3 regions of the Pseudomonas sp. TE3-3-F2023 genome follow, and region 1 is predicted to be linked to each of the others. Evidence: predicted binding sites of a transcription regulator. Region 1 holds the regulator's gene; each other region holds the start of a gene.
The links. Region 1 encodes sigma-54, which starts transcription at its own class of promoters, with help from an activator protein. Its sites were predicted from a motif close to ANTGGCATNNANNTTGCTNT; they were not measured.
Positions count from the first base shown of each region.

Region 2: a site for sigma-54 is predicted at 1,220-1,239, ahead of nirB (nitrite reductase large subunit NirB). Genes of this name have one in related genera too.
Region 3: a site for sigma-54 is predicted at 1,973-1,992, ahead of V3314_RS22670 (flagellar basal body rod protein FlgF). Genes of this name have one in related genera too.

Region 1 is NZ_CP145113.1:1,882,227-1,886,486, reverse strand. Features, by position in the region: gene lptC (LPS export ABC transporter periplasmic protein LptC) at 1-363, shown strand, start outside; gene lptA (lipopolysaccharide transport periplasmic protein LptA) at 350-874, shown strand; gene lptB (LPS export ABC transporter ATP-binding protein) at 875-1,600, shown strand; gene V3314_RS08545 (RNA polymerase factor sigma-54) at 1,777-3,270, shown strand; gene raiA (ribosome-associated translation inhibitor RaiA) at 3,350-3,658, shown strand; gene ptsN (PTS IIA-like nitrogen regulatory protein PtsN) at 3,671-4,135, shown strand; gene rapZ (RNase adapter RapZ) at 4,138-4,260, shown strand, end outside.
Region 2 is NZ_CP145113.1:2,197,164-2,201,423, forward strand. Features, by position in the region: gene V3314_RS10020 (bifunctional nitrate reductase/sulfite reductase flavoprotein subunit alpha) at 1-1,059, shown strand, start outside; gene nirB (nitrite reductase large subunit NirB) at 1,365-3,917, shown strand; gene nirD (nitrite reductase small subunit NirD) at 3,917-4,260, shown strand, end outside.
Region 3 is NZ_CP145113.1:4,930,921-4,935,180, reverse strand. Features, by position in the region: gene flgD (flagellar hook assembly protein FlgD) at 1-130, shown strand, start outside; gene flgE (flagellar hook protein FlgE) at 162-1,517, shown strand; gene V3314_RS22675 (hypothetical protein) at 1,590-1,775, shown strand; gene V3314_RS22670 (flagellar basal body rod protein FlgF) at 2,050-2,790, shown strand; gene flgG (flagellar basal-body rod protein FlgG) at 2,838-3,623, shown strand; gene flgH (flagellar basal body L-ring protein FlgH) at 3,674-4,260, shown strand, end outside.

The DNA.
Region 1 (4,260 bases):
AAGGTCGAACACCTCAAGGCCAGCGAAATCACCCTGCTGACCACGCCGGACCTGCACCTTTACCGCGGTACCGAATACCCCTGGCACGTACAGAGCACTCGCGCCGAAGTCAACCCGGACGGCAGCGAAGTCGAACTGATCGACAACGTACGGGTCGCCCGCACCGACGAAAAGCAGCGCGAAATGATCATTACCAGCTCACGCATGACCGTGTTCCCGCAGAAGCAATATGCGCAGACCGAGCAAGCCGTTAGAATCGACGGCGCCGGTGGCACAACTACGGGCAAAGGAATGAAAGCGTATTTGAAAGAAGGCAAGATGGACTTGCTCTCTAACGTAAGAGGACAGTATGAGGCTCGTTAAAACCCTCCCCCTTTTGCTCAGCCTGAGCGCAGCACTGGGAAGCGCGAGCGCCCTCGCCCTGCCGAACGACCGTGACCAGCCTATCCGCATCCAGGCCGACAACGCCCACCTGGACGACAAGCAGGGCGTGGCCACCTACACCGGCGACGTGATCATCACCCAGGGTTCGATGATGATCAAAGGCAACACCGTGACCATCACCCGCTCCGCCTCCGGCGACATCGACGTGGTGACCTCGGTGGGCAACCTGGCCTACTTCGAGCAGCAGCAGAGCGCAGCCAAACCGGACAAGATGAAAGGCTGGGCGGTGACCATCCAGTACCAGTCGCAGAAGGACATGGTGATCCTCACCGACCGCGCCAAGGTCGAGAACGAAGGCAACACCACCGAAGGCGAGAAGATCGTCTACAACACCCAGACCCAGGTGGCAACCGCCGGTCGCGGTGGCAACGTGACCTCGCCGCGTCAGCGCATCGACATGGTGATCCAGCCCAAGAAGAAGGCCGAGTAAATGGCAACCCTCAAAGCCCAGCACCTGGCCAAGAGCTACAAGGGGCGGCAGGTCGTACGCGACGTCAGCCTGTCGATCGACAGCGGCCAGATCGTCGGTCTGCTCGGCCCCAACGGCGCCGGCAAGACCACCTGCTTCTACATGATCGTCGGCCTGGTCCAGGCCGATCAGGGGCGCGTGCTGATCGACAACCTCGATGTCAGCCACCAGCCCATGCACGGTCGCGCCCGCGCCGGCATCGGCTACCTGCCGCAGGAAGCCTCGATCTTCCGCAAGCTGTCGGTGGCCGACAACATCATGGCCATCCTCGAGACCCGCAAGGACCTCGACCGCGACGGCCGGCGCAAAGAACTGGAAAGCCTGCTGCAGGAGTTCCACATCAGCCACATTCGCGACAACCTCGGCATGAGCCTGTCCGGTGGTGAGCGCCGCCGCGTGGAAATTGCCCGCGCGCTGGCGACCGCACCCAAGTTCATCCTGCTGGACGAACCGTTTGCCGGTGTCGACCCGATCTCGGTCGGCGACATCAAGCAGATCATCCATCACCTCAAGGCCAAGGGTATCGGTGTACTGATCACCGACCACAACGTGCGTGAGACCCTGGATATCTGCGAAACCGCCTATATCGTCAACGATGGCCGGCTGATCGCTGAAGGCGACTCCGAAACCATCCTGGCCAACGACCTGGTCAAAGAGGTTTACCTGGGCCACGAGTTCCGGCTCTGACCCCGGCACGCGCCTGGAGTACTGGCAAATCGCCCTGAAGGCCGGGGTAAAGTTGTTACAGTGCTCTAGGCAAACGCTACAATTTAAGGCATAAAACTTGCTTGATCTGGCGCCCCGGCGCCCTCGTGTAGTGGATGGCGCATGCGCGCCGGCGAACAAGGTATTAAGCCCCAGCCATGAAACCATCGCTCGTCCTAAAAATGGGCCAGCAACTGACGATGACACCGCAGTTGCAACAGGCCATCCGCCTGCTCCAGCTCTCCACCCTGGACCTCCAACAGGAAATCCAGGAAGCGCTGGAGTCGAACCCGATGCTCGAACGTCAGGAAGACGGCGACGACTTCGACAATAGCGACCCGATGGCGGACAACGCCGAGAACAAGCCGGCCGCCGAAGTCCAGGACAACAGCTTCCAGGAAAGCACTACCAGTGCCGACACCCTGGAAGACGGTGAGTGGAGCGAGCGCATCCCCAACGAACTGCCGGTCGACACCGCCTGGGAAGACATCTACCAGACCAGCGCCAGCAGCCTGCCGAGCAACGACGACGACGAGTGGGACTTCACCACCCGCACATCGGCCGGCGAAAGCCTGCAAAGCCACCTGCTGTGGCAACTGAACCTGGCTCCGATGTCCGACACCGACCGCCTGATCGCCGTCACCCTGATCGACAGCATCAACGGCCAGGGTTACCTGGAAGATACCCTCGAGGAAATCTGCGCCGGTTTCGACCCGGAGCTGGATATCGAGCTGGACGAGGTCGAAGCGGTACTGCACCGCATCCAGCAGTTCGAACCAGCCGGTGTTGCCGCCCGCACCCTGGGCGAATGCCTGTTGCTGCAACTGCGCCAGCTGCCCGCCAGCACGCCGTGGATGGCCGAAGCCAAGCGCCTGGTCACCGACTTCATCGACCTGCTCGGCAGCCGTGATTACAGCCAGCTGATGCGTCGCATGAAAATCAAGGAAGACGAGCTACGCCAGGTCATCGAGCTGGTACAAAGCCTCAACCCGCGCCCCGGCTCGCAGATCGAGTCCAGCGAGCCTGAGTACGTGGTGCCCGACGTCATCGTGCGCAAGGACAGCGACCGCTGGCTGGTGGAGCTGAACCAGGAGGCCATTCCGCGCCTGCGCGTCAACCCGCAATATGCCGGTTTTGTGCGCCGGGCCGACACCAGCGCCGACAACACCTTCATGCGCAACCAGTTGCAGGAAGCGCGCTGGTTCATCAAGAGCCTGCAAAGCCGCAACGAAACCCTGATGAAGGTGGCCACGCAGATCGTCGAGCACCAGCGCGGCTTCCTCGATCACGGCGACGAAGCGATGAAGCCATTGGTGCTGCATGACATCGCCGAAGCGGTGGGCATGCACGAGTCGACCATTTCGCGGGTAACCACGCAGAAATACATGCACACGCCGCGTGGCATCTACGAACTGAAATACTTTTTCTCCAGCCACGTCAGCACCTCCGAAGGCGGAGAATGCTCGTCTACGGCGATCCGCGCGATCATCAAGAAACTGGTTGCGGCGGAAAATCAGAAAAAGCCATTGAGTGACAGCAAGATCGCTGGTTTACTGGAGGCACAAGGCATCCAGGTAGCCCGTCGCACCGTCGCCAAGTACCGCGAGTCCCTCGGCATCGCACCGTCGAGCGAGCGCAAGCGACTGATGTAGCCCCTGAGATGTGCCACAGCGTTTGTGGGGCAGGTGCAAGATCTGCCTCTTTATGCACGGGCAACAAAGGAGAAGCTGTATGCAAGTCAATATCAGTGGACAGCATGTAGAAGTCACCCAGCCACTGCGCGATTACGTGCTTGAAAAGCTCGCTCGCGTGGAAAGTCACTTCGACAAGATCACCAACGTGCAGGTCATCATGAAAGTCGAGAAGCTGCAGCAGAAGGTCGAGGCGACCTTGCAGATTCCCGGCGGCGAAGTGGTTGCCAACGCCGAACACGAAGACATGTATGCAGCGATCGACGCCTTGGCAGACAAGCTCGACCGCCAACTGAAAAAACACAAGGAAAAACAGCAAAGCCTGCTGCAAGGTGCAGCTGCCCGCTGATCCCCCTCATCCATGATCCGACTTGAAACCATCCTGACCCCCGGCCGTTCCCTCGTGAACGTGCCGGGCGGCAGCAAGAAGCGCGCCCTGGAAAAGGTCGCCACCGTCATCGCCGATCAAGTGCCCGAACTGGAGATGCAAGACGTCTTCGAAAAACTGATCGCCCGGGAAAAACTCGGCTCGACCGGTTTCGGCAACGGCATCGCCATCCCGCACTGCCGGCTTGAAGGATGTTCCGCTCCGGTCAGCGCCCTGCTGCATCTGGAAGCCCCTATCGACTACGACGCCATCGATGGCGCGCCGGTGGACCTGCTGTTCGTCCTGCTGGTGCCAGAAGCCGCCACCGATGCCCATCTGGAACTGCTGCGCCAGATTGCCAGCATGCTCGATCGCAAGGAGGTCCGTGATCGCCTGCGTGCGGCCACCAGCAGCGAGGCCCTGTTCCAGGTTGTCCTGGACGTACAGAACGAGCACTGAACATGCGCCTGATCATCGTCAGCGGCCGGTCCGGCTCCGGCAAGAGCACCGCCCTCGATGTCCTGGAAGACAACGGTTTCTACTGCATTGACAACCTGCCCGCCGGGCTGCTGCCACAACTGGCG
Region 2 (4,260 bases), 310 kb from region 1:
GAAAACCGCCTGCTCAACGGCCCGGGTGCCAGCAAGGAAACCCGTCAACTGGTGTTCGACCTGAGCGGCAGCGGTTTTACCTATGCCGCCGGTGATGCCTTGGGCGTGTGGCCGCGCAACTGTCCGGCCCTGGTCGACGAACTGCTGGTGTTGATGCAGCTCGATGGCCAGACCATGGTTCAGCTGAAAGGCCAACCCGCCATGCCGCTGACCGAAGCCCTGCAAGCGCACCTGGAGATTGCCAGGGTCACCACGCAGCAGCTGCTGGCCTTCGCCGGCAATGCCCCGGACCTGCAGCGCCTGCTGCAGCCCGAGTGCAAGGCCGAGCTGCAGGACTGGTTGTGGGGGCGGCAACTGGTCGATGTGCTGCGCGCCTTCCCCCAAAAGCTGCCGCTGGCCAGCTGGCTGGAGCTGCTCAAACCGTTGCAGCCGCGCCTGTATTCGATCAGCTCCAGCCCGCTGGCACACCCGCAGCAGGTGCACCTGACCGTTTCCACGGTGCGCTATGGAGCGCGAAAAGGGGTGTGTTCAAGCTTCCTTGCCGACCGTGCGCAGGCGCTGAAAGTGGCCATTTTCCCGCAAGTGTCGAAGCACTTTCGCCTGCCCGAGGATGACAGCGTGCCGGTGATCATGGTTGGCCCCGGCACCGGCATTGCGCCGTTCAGGGCCTTTCTCGAAGAGCGAGAGGCACGTGGGGCGAAAGGGGCCAACTGGCTGTTCTTCGGCGAGCAGTACGCGGCCACCGATTTCTATTACCAGGAGCAGCTGCAGGCCTGGCAGGCTGCAGGGCACCTGCGTCTGGACACGGCGTTTTCACGCGACCAGGCCGAGAAGGTCTATGTGCAGCAGCGCATGCTCGAACAGGGCGCGCAGTTGTGGCAGTGGCTGGAGGCGGGGGCGTACTTCTACGTGTGTGGCGATGCGCAGCGCATGGCCAAGGATGTGGATGCGGCGTTGCGGGCGATCGTCGCCGAGCATGGCGGCATGGATGCAGGGGCTGCTGCGGCTTATGTCGAAGCGCTGGGCAGGGCCAAGCGGTATCGGCGGGATGTGTATTGATGTGCACCGGGATGGGGTGTTGTGCACTGTGAATGTGCATGACCTGTGCCGGCCTCTTCGCGGGTGAACCCGCTCCCACAGGCACTGCACAGGTCTGAAAGATGTTGAGATCCCCTGTGGGAGCGGGTTCACCCGCGAGGAGGCCGGCACAGGCAACCCAGTTGGCACACTCCCTGCTTTATCCCAGTTACAACAAAGCCCACTGATCAACGGCGATCAACCCGGGCCCCTTCCGTGATGAATACAGGCAAAGGCGCCTGGAGCTTCGGCTCCAGGCGCTTTTTTTTTTGATCGAGGATCGGCTTATGAAGGCAACAGCGAGCAGCGGGCAACGAGAGCGACTGGTCATCGTCGGCAACGGCATGGTCGGCCACCATTGTGTCGAACAACTGGTCAGCCGCGGCGCCCTGCAGCGCTTCGAAGTGCATGTGTTCGGCGAAGAGCGCCAACGCGCCTATGACCGCGTGCACCTGTCCGAGTATTTCGGCGGCAGCTGTGCCGAAACCCTGGCCCTGTGCGGGCAGGACTTTTACGGCAGCAACGGGGTGCACCTGCACCTCGGCGAAGCGGTGCTGGAAATCGACCGTGAGTGCGGCGAAGTGGTCACCGCCGAGGGCCGCTACGGCTACGACCAACTGGTGCTGGCCACAGGTTCCTACCCCTTCGTGCCGCCGATCGAAGGTTCCAGCGGCAATGCCCGCCTTGTCTACCGCACCCTCGACGACCTCGACGCCATCCGCGCTGCCGCAGCCAGTGCCCGCCGTGGCGTGGTAGTGGGTGGTGGCCTGCTTGGCCTGGAAGCAGCCAACGCCCTCAAGTCGCTGGGCCTGGAAGCCCACGTGGTGGAGTTCGCCCCACGGTTGATGCCGGTGCAGCTGGACGGCGAGGGCGGTGCCGCGCTCAAGGCACAGATCGAAGCGCTGGGTGTTGGCGTGCATCTGTCGCGTGCCACCCAGTCGATCAGTGCGGGTGAAGACTACCGCTACCGCATGAACTTCGATGGCGGCGAGCACCTGGAAACCGACCTGATCGTGTTCTCCGCGGGTATCCGCCCGCAGGATGCCCTGGGCCGTGCCTGTGGCCTGGACATCGCCGCGCGTGGTGGCGTGGTGATCGACAACCATTGCCGCAGCAGCGACCCACGCATCTTTGCCATCGGCGAGTGCGCCTCGTGGAACGGCAGCGTGTTCGGTCTGGTCGCCCCGGGCTACAGCATGGCGCGCAACCTGGCGGCATTGCTGATGGGGGAAAGCACTGGCGAATTCACCGGTGCCGACATGTCTACCAAGCTCAAGTTGCTGGGCGTGGATGTCGGCTCCATCGGCGATGCCCATGGCGCTACCCCTGGCGCACGCAGCTACCGCTTCATCGACGAAGCCAACAGCGCCTACCGCCGGCTGGTGGTGGATGCCAGCGGCAAGCACGTGCTCGGTGCGGTGCTGGTCGGCGACAACAGCTACTACGACACCCTGCTGCAATACGCCCAGAACGGTATCGCCCTGCCAGCCGACCCCGCGGCACTGATCCTGCCGCAAGGCGGTGGTGCACCGGCCCTGGGCGCCGATGCGCTGCCCGACAGTGCGACCATCTGCTCGTGCCACAACGTCAGCAAGGGCGCGGTGTGCGCCGCCATCGACAGCGGCTGCGGCGACCTTGCCGCAGTCAAGGGCTGCACGAAAGCAGCTACCGGTTGTGGTGGTTGCGCGGCACTGCTCAAGCAGGTGTTCGAGCATGAGCTGACCGCCCGCGGCGTGGCGGTGGACAAGAGCCTGTGCGAGCACTTCGCCTACACTCGCCAGGAACTGTACGGTCTGGTACGGGTGGAGGGTATCCGCACCTTCAACGAACTGCTCGAACGCCACGGCAAGGGCCACGTTGGCTGCGACATCTGCAAGCCGGCGGTGGGCAGTATCCTCGCCTCGTGCTGGAACCAGCCGATCATGGACCCGGCGCTGGTGCCGCTGCAGGACACCAACGACACCTTCATGGCCAACATGCAGAAGAACGGCACCTACTCGGTGGTGCCGCGCATCCCCGGTGGTGAAATCACCCCCGACAAGCTCATCGTGATCGGCCAGGTGGCGAAAAAGTACGACCTGTACACCAAGATCACCGGCGGCCAGCGCATCGACTTGTTCGGCGCCCAGTTGCACGAGCTGCCGCTGATCTGGGGCGAGCTGATCGAGGCCGGCTTCGAAACCGGCCATGCCTACGGCAAGTCGACCCGCACGGTGAAATCGTGCGTTGGCAGCACCTGGTGCCGTTACGGCGTGCAGGACAGCGTCGACATGGCCCTGCGCCTGGAAGACCGCTACAAAGGCCTGCGCAGCCCGCACAAGCTCAAGTTCGCGGTGTCCGGTTGCACTCGCGAATGCGCCGAGGCACAGAGCAAGGACATCGGCGTGATCGCCACCGACAAGGGCTGGAACCTGTACGTGTGCGGCAATGGCGGCATGCGCCCGCGGCACGCCGAGCTGTTCGCCACCGACCTCGACGACGAGACCCTGGTGCGCCTGATCGACCGCGTGCTGATGTTCTATATCCGCACCGCCGACAAACTGCAGCGCACCTCGGTGTGGCGCGAGAATCTGGAAGGTGGGCTGGACTACCTGAAGCAGGTGATCATCGACGACAGCCTGGGCTTGGCCAGCGAGCTGGAAGCGCAGATGCAGCATGTGGTCGACCAGTATGAATGCGAGTGGGCCAACGCCCTCAACGACCCCGAGAAGCTCAAGCGCTTCCGTACGTTCGTCAACGACCGCCGCGCCGACCCGGACGTGCATTTCGTGCGCGAACGCGAACAGCGCCGGCCTGCTGCGCCGCTGCACCTGATCCCAACCGTCGAGGAGGCTGTCTGATGAAGCTGTCCAATGCTGCTGTAAAGACCCACGAGAACTGGCAGGCGGTGTGCCAGGCGGATGACCTGGTGGCCGATTCCGGGGTGGTGGTTTGGCTCGACGGGGCCCAGGTGGCGTTGTTCTACCTGCCGGGGCAGGCGCAGCCGCTGTACGCGGTGGACAACCGCGACCCGCGGTCCGGCGCCAACATCATCGGCCGCGGGCTGGTCGGTAGCTTGCAGGGGGAGTTGGTGGTGGCGGCACCATTGTACAAGCAGCACTTCAGCCTGGAGAGCGGGGAGTGCCTGGAGGATAGCGGGCAGCGCCTGCGGGTGTGGCCGGTGCGGTTGAATGGGGAGGCGGT
Region 3 (4,260 bases), 2.7 Mb from region 1:
GGTGCAGATGAATACGCTGTTGCCAGCCAAGGTGACCAGCGTCAGTTTCAGCGCCGCCGGCGAAATGGTGCTCAACCTCGCCGGTGTCGGCAAAGTGTCCCTCTCCGACGTGCAAACCATCGGTATCTAAGGCCCGCTAGAGCGGCAAAAGGAGCGAATTCATGTCTTTCAATATCGGCCTTAGCGGTCTGTACGCAGCAAACAAGCAATTGGATGTCACTGGCAACAACATCGCCAACGTCAACACCAACGGCTTCAAGTCGTCGCGTGCCGAGTTCGCCGATGTCTATGCAGGTTCCAACCGCCTGGGCGTGGGCAAGAACCAGGTAGGTAACGGCGTGCGCCTGGCAGCAGTTTCCCAGCAGTTCACCCAGGGTGACGTCAATACCACCGGCAACGTGCTGGACATGGGGATTCAGGGGCAGGGCTTCTTCGTGCTGTCTGATAACGGCTCGCGCGTGTACACCCGTGCCGGTGCTTTCCAGGCCAGCAAGGACAACTTCGTGGTTACCTCGGACGGCCTGCGCCTGCAGGGCTATGCCGCCGACTCGACTGGCAAGATCCAGAAGGGTGTGCTGACCGATCTGCAGATCGATACGTCGTCGCTGCAGCCAAAGGCAACGTCCCTGATCGACCAGGGCATCAACCTGAACTCTTCGGCCGCCGACATTCCGTTGGAAGTGGACGATGGCACGGGCGCGATGGTGCCGAACCTGCCGTTCGATCCTTCCGATCAGACGACTTACACCAAGTCTTTCCCGACCAAGGTGTACGACAGCCAGGGTAACGAGCACACCATGGAGCAGTTCTATCGCAAGACTGGCACCAATGAGTGGACCATGTACACCCTGGTCGATGGGCGCAACCCGTTTTCGCCATCCTCCACCGCGCCGCTGACTGGCACCATCAGCTTCAACAGCGATGGTTCGGTCAAGAGCATGACTGCGGACAATACCGGCCACCCGGCGGGCTCGTCGTTCACCGTGACCAACAACACCTTCACCATGACTGGCTGGGTGCCGGCGGTTGAAGATTCTGCGGGTAACTGGATCTCCAACGGCGCGGTGGGCAATGCCGATGGCATGCGCCTGGCGATGAACAGCACCACCTCCTACAACACCGAGACCGCGCGCATGTCGCAGTCCCAGGACGGCTACGCGACCGGTATCCTGTCGAGCCTGAGCATCGACTCGACGGGTGTGCTGTTCGCCAGCTTCAGCAACCAGCAATCCCGCGCCATTGGCCAGGTGGCCCTGGCCAGCTTCGCCAACGAGCAGGGCCTGCAGCAGATTGGTGGTACCCGCTGGACCGAAACCTACACGTCCGGTATCCCGGGCATCGATGCGCCGAAGACAGGTACCCTGGGCAGCGTCGAGTCCAACGCGCTGGAAGGCTCGAACGTGAACCTGACGCAGGAGCTGGTAGAGCTGATCAAGGCGCAGAGCAACTACCAGGCGAACGCCAAGACTATCTCCACTGAAAGCACCATCATGCAGACCGTCATCCAGATGGCCTGATGGTCGCTGGCTGAGTGCATGTGGGCGAACCCCTTTGTCATGAAGGGGTTCGTCGTCTTTGCCGGAGGGGTCATGAAAAGGCTGGTTGTCACATTGGTCGCTGCTTTTTGCCTGTACCAGGCCCAGGCCGGTACCGCGCCCTGGTGGCGCTGGGAAAGCCAGGTGGATGGGCGCCTGGTCTGCTCGCAATGGCCGCCGGGGGAGGGCTGGAAGAAATTCGCCGGGCCTTACAGCAACGGTGGTTGCCGCGAGCCTTGAATAAACCGGTACCGGCCTCTTCGCGGGTGAACCCGCTCCCACAGGTGCCGCGCTGTACCGGTGGGAGCGGGTCCACCCGCGACGAGGCCGGTACAGGTTTGCCGCCATCGGCAACCAAGCGCCGGATAACCGGCGTCCAACACACCGACTGCCCCCTCGAAAGCCCGTATCCACGGGCTTTTTCATGATTTCGCAAAGTTGGTTCGGAACTTGCTTTCTAGCTCGCATAGCAACGGCGAGCGGCAAACGACCGCCAGTGCAATGGAGGATGACTGTGGACAAGATGCTTTACGTGGCCATGACCGGTGCCAGCCAGAATGCGCTGGCGCAGAAGGCGCACGCCAACAACCTGGCGAACATTTCCACCAACGGTTTCCAGCGAGACCTGGAGCAGGCTCGCTCGATGCCGGTGTTCGGCGACAGCTTTCCGTCGCGCGCCTTTGCCATGACCGAGCGCCCGGCCACCGACTTCAGCGAAGGTCCGATGGTGGAAACCGGCCGCGATCTGGATGTGACGGTGACCGGCAAGGGCTTCATCGCCGTGCAGGCGCCCGATGGCAGTGAAGCCTACGTACGCACCGGCAGCCTGAACATCGATGCCCTCGGTGTGCTGCGTGCCGGCAACGGCATGCCGGTAATCGGCAACGGCGGCCCGATTGCGATTCCGCCAGAGCAGAAGGTTGAAGTCGGCGCCGATGGCACCATCAGCATCCGCTCCATGGGGGAAGACCCGCGAGTGATGGCCGAAGTCGACCGCATCAAGCTGGTCAACCCCGATACCAAAGGCCTGACCAAGGGCCTGGATGGCCTGATCCATACCCGCGACGGCCAACCGGCCGACGCCGACGTCAATGTACGGGTGGTATCGGGCTTCCTGGAAGGCAGCAATGTCAACGCCGTGGAAGAAATGACTTCGGTACTGGCGCTGTCCCGTCAATTCGAACTGCACGTCAAGATGATGAACGCGGCCAAGGAAGGCGACGAAGCCATGGCGCGTGTTTTGCAAATCGGCTAATCACTTTTGAACGGGTGCCGTAAAACAGGCGCACGAGGAGAACTTACATGCTTCCGGCTCTTTGGGTCGCTAAAACCGGCCTGTCCGCCCAGGACACCAACCTGACGGTCATCTCCAACAACCTGGCCAACGTCTCGACCACCGGCTTCAAACGGGATCGCGCCGAGTTCCAGGACCTGCTGTACCAGATCAAACGCCAGCCAGGCGCGCAGTCCACCCAGGACAGCGAGCTGCCTTCCGGCCTGCAGGTCGGTACTGGTGTGCGCATTGTCGGCACCCAGAAGAACTTCCAGACCGGTAGCCTGCAGACCACGGAAAACCCGCTGGACATGGCGGTCAACGGTCGTGGCTTCTTCCAGGTATTGCAGCCGGACGGCACTGTTTCGTACACCCGTGACGGTACCTTCCACCTGAACTCCGACGGCCAGATCGTCACCGCCAACGGCTTCGCGCTGGAGCCTGCCATCGTCGTGCCGAACGACGCGCAGACCTTCACCGTCGGCCAGGACGGCACCGTGTCGATCACCACCGCCGGCAACCCGGCTGCGCAGGTGATCGGCAACATCCAGACCGCCGACTTCATCAACCCGGCCGGCCTGCAGGCGATTGGCGACAACCTGTTCCTCGAGACCGCCGCCAGTGGCGCGCCGCAAGTCGGCACCCCGGGCCTGAACGGTTTCGGCACCACCCTGCAGCAGACCCTGGAAAACTCCAACGTCAGCACCGTGGAAGAGCTGGTGAACATGATCACCACCCAGCGTGCCTACGAGATGAACTCCAAGGTCATTTCCACCGCTGACCAGATGCTGTCGTTCGTTACTCAACAGCTCTGAAGCAGGCAGCTCTAACCCCGTCACTCCGTTGCACCCGTGAGGTAAGCGTCATGAATCGTCTGTTGTCCGTTTTCGCCCTGGGGGGGGCGGTGTTGCTGGCAGGTTGCGTCGCGCCGACGCCCAAGCCCAACGACCCGTACTACGCGCCGGTACTGCCGCGCACCCCGTTGCCGGCAGCGGCCAACAACGGTTCGATCTACCAGGCCGGCTTCGAGCAGAACCTGTACAGCGACCGCAAGGCTTTCCGGGTGGGTGACATCATCACCATCACCCTCAACGAGCGCACATCGGCCAGCAAGAACGCCGGCTCGCAGATCCAGAAAAACAGCAACGCCAACATCGGCCTGACATCGTTGTTCGGCACCACGCCGAACACCAACAACCCGTTCGGCAGTGGTGACCTGTCGCTGGAGGCCGGCTACAGCGGCGAGCGCGCCACCAAGGGTGACAGCAAGGCCACTCAGGGCAACACCCTGACCGGTTCGATCACCGTGACCGTGGCCGAAGTGCTGCCCAACGGCATCATCGCCGTGCGCGGCGAGAAGTGGCTGACCCTGAACACCGGTGAAGAGCTGGTGCGCATTGCCGGCATGATCCGCGCCGATGACATCGCCACCGACAACACCGTGCCGTCCAC